Linked DNA regions of Polyangium mundeleinium. The main gene of each other region encodes a partner of the protein of the gene in region 2 in a complex. Links are inferred from orthologs where the notes say so. Each region holds a gene or a part of one and is shown on either strand. Other genes may lie near its edges.

Region 1 (2,950 bases), 6.6 Mb from region 2 along the record:
CAGGCCTCCGCGAACTCGCTCTTTTCCGAGAGGAAGCCGTAGCCGGGGTGGATCGCGTCGGCGCCGGATTTGCGCGCGGCGTCGAGGACACGCTCGATCGAGAGGTAACTCTCGCGCGCGGGCGCCGGGCCGATGCAGTAGGCCTCGTCGGCGAGCCTCACGTGCAGGGATTTGCGGTCGGCTTCGCTGTAGATGGCCACGGCGGCGATGCCCATCTCGTGCAGCGTGCGGATGATGCGGACGGCGATCTCGCCGCGGTTGGCGATGAGGACCTTGCGAATCACGGACGCCCACGTAGCACGGCTCGGGCCGGGAGGGTGGCTGAGCATGCGCACCGGGGCTGCGCACCGGGGCTCCGCCCCGGACCCCGCGGGGGGCTGTCCGCCCCCTCGACCCCGGACCAGCGAGGCGCTGGACCCAGGGTTGAAAAACTGCGCGGTGCGCAGTTTTTCAAACAGGCCGATGAAGAAGCCGGGTCGCCAGCCGAACCAGCCACGCGGCTGTCTTGGTAGGCAACGCCGCTGCTGGTCTTGACCCGGGCCTGTTCGATGAACTGCGCATCGCGCAGTTCATCGAGCTTGGGTCCAGCCCCTGGCTGGTCCGGGGTGCAGGGGGCGGACAGCCCCCTGCTGGGGCCTGGGGCGACGCCCCATCTCCGTGCAACGAATCCCTTTCCCTCTGGCCAGTTACGAGCTACCTCTCGCCCCCCGTGCAGCGACGCGAATCGGGCCCCGCGCTCTCCTTCCACGAGGCAGGAGGATCCGACGAGGTGGCGGGCTACCAGCCTCGGGGGAGTTCCTTGGAAGCCCGCGCAGCCGAGGAGGAGCCCGAGGTCCTCTCCGTGGCCGCGCTCGATCAGCGGCTCCGCCGCGCCGTCGAGCACGCGTCGCAGGACGTGCGGGTCCTCGGCGAAGTCGGGGGCTTCCGGCTGCATTCGAGTGGGCACGCGTACTTCACGCTGAAGGACGAGCGCGAGGACGCGCTCATCAACTGCGTCATGTACAAGACGGCCGCGCCGCGGGCGCGGAAGCTGCTCGCGGACGGGGCGCGTGTGGTGCTGACGGGGCGCGCCACGGTGTACGCGCCCCGCGGCCAGCTCCAGTTCTCCGTGTCGGATGTGCGGCCGGTCGGGCGCGGCGCGTTGCTCGAAGCGCTCGAGCGGCTCAAGCAGAAGCTCGCCGGGGAGGGGGTCTTCGCGGCCGAGAGAAAACGCGCGCTGCCCGTCGATCCGGCCGTGATCGGGGTCGTGACGAGCGGCAACGGCGCGGCCATCCACGACATCGTGACCGTGTCGTTCCGGCGCGGCGCGCCGCGGATCCTGCTCGCGCGGGCGACGGTGCAAGGGCCGGGGGCCGCGCAGTCGATGGCCCGCGCGCTCGATCAGCTCGCGCGCGTGCCGGACGTGGAGGTCGTGATCCTCGGGCGCGGCGGCGGATCGGCCGAGGATCTCTCCGCGTTCAACGACGAGGCGCTCGTCCGGAAGGTGGCGAGTTTCCCCGTGCCGGTCGTGAGCGCCGTCGGGCACGAGGTCGACGTGACGCTGACGGATCTCGCGGCGGATGCGCGCGCGGCCACGCCCTCGCAGGCCGCGGAGCTGCTCGTCGCGGATCGGGTGGAGCGGCGCAAGCAGCTCAAGCACCTGTACACGCGCATCGCGCGCGCCACGCGGCAGGCGATCGAGCGGCGGCGTGTCGTCGTCGACAGGCTCGCGCGGTCGATCGGCTCGCCCGAGGATCTGCTCGCGGTGCGGCAGCAGAAGCTCGACGAGCTGACCCTCAAGCTCGGACGCGAGATGGAGCGGGCGGCGTCGCGGCGCAAAGAAGAGCTCTCGCAGATCGAGCGGCGGCTCGCGGAGCGGCACCCGCGGGCGGTGATCGCCGTGGCACGCGCTGCGATCGGCCCGCTCGAAGTGCGGCTCGTGGCGGCCGAGCGCCGGCGGATCGAGCGGCTGCGGACGACGCTCGGGCGGCACGCGGCGCGGCTCGACGCGCTCTCGCCGCTCGGCGTGCTCGCCCGCGGCTACGCCATCGCGACGACGACGTCGGGGCGCGCGGTGCGGGCCGCGAAGGAGGTCGCCGTGGGCGAGTCCATCACGGTGCGGGTGCACGAGGGCGCGCTCCGCGCCGAGGTGACGGCGGTGATCGATCCGGCAGAAGGCGATGGAAGCGATGGCTGAGGGAAGGGTCTTCGCCGTCCTCGGGCATCCGATCGCGCACTCGCTCTCGCCGGTGATCCATACGGTCGCGTACGCGTCGCTGGGCCTGCCGCACGTGTACCGGGCGATCGACGTGCCGACCGCGGCCGAGCTCGTCGCGGTCCTCGACGAGCTGCGGTCCGGCGCGCTCGGCGGGGTGAACGTGACCTTGCCGCATAAACGCGCGGTGCTCGATCACGCCGACGAGGTCGACACGAGCGCGATCGAGCCGGGGGCGGCGAACGTGCTTTGCCGCGGCGAGGACGGCCGGCTCCGGGCCTACAACACGGACGCGGACGCCCTGGCGGACGACATCGCCGCGCTCGCGCCCGACGCCTCGCGCAAGCGGGCGATGGTGATCGGCGGAGGCGGGGCGGGGGTCGCGGCCGTGGCCGCGTGCAAGCGGTTGGGGTTCAAACTGATCGCGGTGACGTCGCGCTCGTGGGCGCGGTCGGAGAACGTCGAGACGTCGCCGTCGGCCGAGCAGGTGCGGCGGATGGGGGCGCTGCCCTTGCCCTGGCCCGGTCCGGGCGAACCCGCGCCCGATAGCTTCGCCTCGCAGGCCCTCCGGCTCCAATGGTGGGATCTCGCGCGTGGCGCGTCGCTGGTCGTGCAGGCCACGAGCGCGGGCATGCTCGGCAAGGACCCGGGCGAGTCGGTCCGGGATGTCGTTCCTTGGGACGATCTCGGAAGCGACGTCTTCGCGTACGACGTCGTGTATACCCCAAGAATGACCCCGTTCCTGCACGCCGCCGC
Region 2 (3,102 bases):
GGGCACGCGCGGGAGGCGCTCGTAACGGATGGCCCAGATCTCGGCGCCGGTGTGCCCGTGGCCGCGGCGCAGGCGAACGAGCGGATCACTCGAGATCTGATCGTCCTTGAGGAAGCCTTTCAGCCCAGCGACGACCGCGCTCGTGTCCATGGCCTCGGGGACCGGCGGGGGATAATGCGGCTCATTGCGATTGCCGTAGGAGAGCGGCGCGGAGAGCGTGGCCGAAATCCAAGGCAAGAGCGACGGGAGGTCGACATTGCTGATGTTGTAGCGGCGGCCGGTGAGCACGACGTTGCCGTTCGGCTTCACGACGAAACGCGTATCGGCAAAGCCCCAGCCATCCAGGCTCTCGTCGTCTTTGGGCAGCGGCGCCGGGCTCGGGATGATGCGCGTGCTCGGGGCGCGTGCGCCGCGCGGAGGGAGGGTCGAGCCGGATGCGTTGTCGCGGTTGTCGTGTGCCATGGTGGTCGAAGGATGTTGCTCGGAAAGGATGGAGCCTCAAGCGAAAGCCTTTCGCCCGACGAGGCAGGCCGGACCTGTAGCACAGGGAGGGCGCGTCGTGCCACGCAATGAAGCAACACGTGGCCGTGCTGCATCGCGGCATTTCTGCGCGAGCGCAAATGTCTCAATGGCCCGATGCTCACGCCGCCACGCGCGGGCGGCGTGTCCCCTACTCCACCCGAACGACCGCCTCTTCCGGCAAGCTCGCCGCGAACGCGTCCCGCGCCGTCCGCACCTTCTCCACGTCGAGGCCGTCGAAGGTCAGCTTCGTCCGGTATTCGAGCCCGCTCCACCGGGGGTATGAGCCGATCTCCACGTCCGGGTGCTCCGAGACCACGCGGTCGAGCATCGGCTTGATCGTGCCCTCGTCGAGGGTCGTGAAGACCGCATGCGAGACGAACGGCACGTCGGCGCCGAGCTCCGCCTGGATCAGCGGGATCTTCGCCTGGAAGATCTCCGGGACGCCCGGCAGGATCCACACGTTGTTCATGACGACCGTCGGCCACGGCATCGACTTCGTCGACGCGAGGCGCGCACCATGCGGCATGCGCGCCATCAAGAGGTGCCCCTCGGTCACCTTCTCGCCGTAGTAGGTCCGCAGCATCGCCTCCATCGACGGGTCGGTCACCACGTGCGTGCCGAAGGCCCGCGCCACGCCGTCGATGGTCACGTCGTCGTGCGTCGGGCCGACCCCACCCGAGGTGAAGAGCCAGTCGTGCGTCTTCGACAACGTCCGCACTTCCTCGGCGATGACGTCGATGTCGTCGAGCACCATCACCACGCGCCGGAAGACCACGCCGAGCGAGCGCAGGGCCCGCGCGAGCACGACGATGTTCGCGTCCGCGATCTTGCCGCTGAGCAGCTCGTTGCCGATGATGAGCGCCGCCGCCGTTCGCACGGAAAAAACTCCTAGCTCTCGAACTCGCGCACGATGGGCTTGCCCTGGGCGTCGATGCCGAGGAGCTCCTCGACGCGGCGCTCGGCCCGGTCGAGCCGGTCCTTCGCGGCGCGCGCGAGGCGCACGCCCTCCTCGAAGAGCGCGAGCGAGCGCTCGAGCGGCAGCTCCCCGCCTTCGAGCTCCTCCACGATGGCGGAGAGCCGCCGCGTGGACTCCTCGAACGAGAGCGCGGACGCCTGCTCCGGGGCGGCAGGCTTGGTGATCGAAGCCGTCTCTTGGCTCATGGCGACCCAGCGTCCCCCGGGATGGCCTCGGGCGCAAGCGTGAGCGCGGCAGGGCCGTCCGGCAGGCCCGGGACGAGCACCACGCCGTCCGGATCCGCCACGATCGGCACAGCCACGCCGTCGGAGCGAACGAGCCGCGCCGCGCGGCCTTGAATCGACGGGAGCGCCGCCGGCGCGTTCGCCACGAGCGAGACCCACGCGACCGGGCCGCGAGGCACGGCGAGCGCCGGAAGGAGCGTGCGGCCGGACAAAGCCGCGCGGGCCAAGGCGCGGACCTGGTCGTCCGGATCGAGGTCCCGCGCGAGTTCGAGCGTCGCCGCGCGCAAGGGCTCGCGACGCACGGAGAGGGCGCGCACGACGGCGCGGCGCACGGTCGGGTCCTCCTCGAAGCGGTAGGCATTCGCGAGCAGCGACGTCGCGTCCGGCTCCGGATCGAGCGCGAGGCCGAGCGCCGTGTGCGCGCGGATGACCGGATCGGTGCCGGCGAGCAGGCGCTTGATGCGGCTGCGGATCGCCTCGTCGTCGCGGCTCGGCAAGGCGCGCGCGGCGAGCGCGGCGAGCGGGCTCTCCCCTTCGGCCCAGCGCGCGAGCAGCGCCGTGGGCAGGCCCGCGCCGCTCGGATCGGCGAGGAGCGCGACGCCCGCCGCGACCTCGATCGCCGAAGGAACGTCCCCCTTCCCCGTCGCCTTCGCGTTCGCGCCGAGCACGCGCCCGAGCTCCGCCGGCGCGTCGTCCTTGCCGAGCGCCGCGCGCGCGAGCGAGGCGCGCGCCACCGCGGCCACGATCGCCACGTCGCAGGGGCGTTTCTCGGGGCAAGCTGCGTCGAGGGCGGAGCGGACGCTCGTGCGGCCCGTCGCGACCCGACCAAAGGCGCTCACGGCGCGGTCGGCCGGGTCTTTTTCGTTCGCCATGGCCACGAGCGCGTCGCCGAGGCCGTCCGGCTCGTCCCCGAGCACGAGCCAACGCACGAGCGCCGCGCGCGTGATCAGCCGGCGCGGCGCGCCCTTCTTCGCCGACGTGCTGCCGAGCGCCCGCGAGAGGGCCGCGCGCGCGTCCTGGCCTGGCATCCGCGCCAGCGCGAACGCCGCGGCCGTCGCATGTTCGGGCTTGCCGAGCTGCACGAGCAGCGCCGCCGCCGCCTCCGGCCCGCCCGCGCGCCCGATCGCCGCGATGGCTTGCTCCCGATCGTCTCCGTCGAGCGCATCGAGCGCCGCGACGAGGGGTTTGACCAGCGCGGGCGAGGGCGCGGTGAGCGCGAGGCGCACGCCGTCGAGGCGCGTCGGGCCGGCCGCGAGCAGCGCCGTGATCGCCTCGGACGCGCCTTCCACGCCGAGCCGCGCGAGCACCTCGGCGCCCGCGCGCTTCTGCTTCACGTCGTCGCTCTTCACCCACGTGCGCGCCGCGGCTTGCGCGCTCGAG

Evidence for each region. Proteins that work in one complex are often made in the same cells at the same time.
Region 1: the proteins of xseB (region 2) and xseA are in contact, whole or in part, in a cryo-EM structure (PDB 8TXR), measured with the Escherichia coli proteins. The link is inferred for Polyangium mundeleinium from one-to-one orthologs.

Annotation. Positions count from the first base shown.
Region 1 is NZ_JAQNDO010000001.1:4,966,490-4,969,439, forward strand. What follows is about bases 96-2,942. They hold xseA (exodeoxyribonuclease VII large subunit), read left to right. Parts: upstream 96-709; coding sequence 710-2,176; downstream 2,177-2,942. Other genes in these bases: accC (acetyl-CoA carboxylase biotin carboxylase subunit), read right to left, coding at 96-284; POL67_RS19900 (shikimate dehydrogenase family protein), read left to right, coding at 2,169-2,942. In the rest of the region: more of accC, read right to left, coding at 1-95; more of POL67_RS19900, read left to right, coding at 2,943-2,950. UniProt on the Escherichia coli protein: Bidirectionally degrades single-stranded DNA into large acid-insoluble oligonucleotides, which are then degraded further into small acid-soluble oligonucleotides.
Region 2 is NZ_JAQNDO010000001.1:11,550,316-11,553,417, forward strand. What follows is about bases 48-3,046. They hold xseB (exodeoxyribonuclease VII small subunit), read right to left. Parts: upstream 1,684-3,046; coding sequence 1,411-1,683; downstream 48-1,410. Other genes in these bases: POL67_RS45545 (FAD-binding oxidoreductase), read right to left, coding at 48-462; POL67_RS45550 (competence/damage-inducible protein A), read right to left, coding at 671-1,399; POL67_RS45560 (HEAT repeat domain-containing protein), read right to left, coding at 1,680-3,046. Also shown: more of POL67_RS45545, read right to left, coding at 1-47; more of POL67_RS45560, read right to left, coding at 3,047-3,102. UniProt on the Escherichia coli protein: Bidirectionally degrades single-stranded DNA into large acid-insoluble oligonucleotides, which are then degraded further into small acid-soluble oligonucleotides.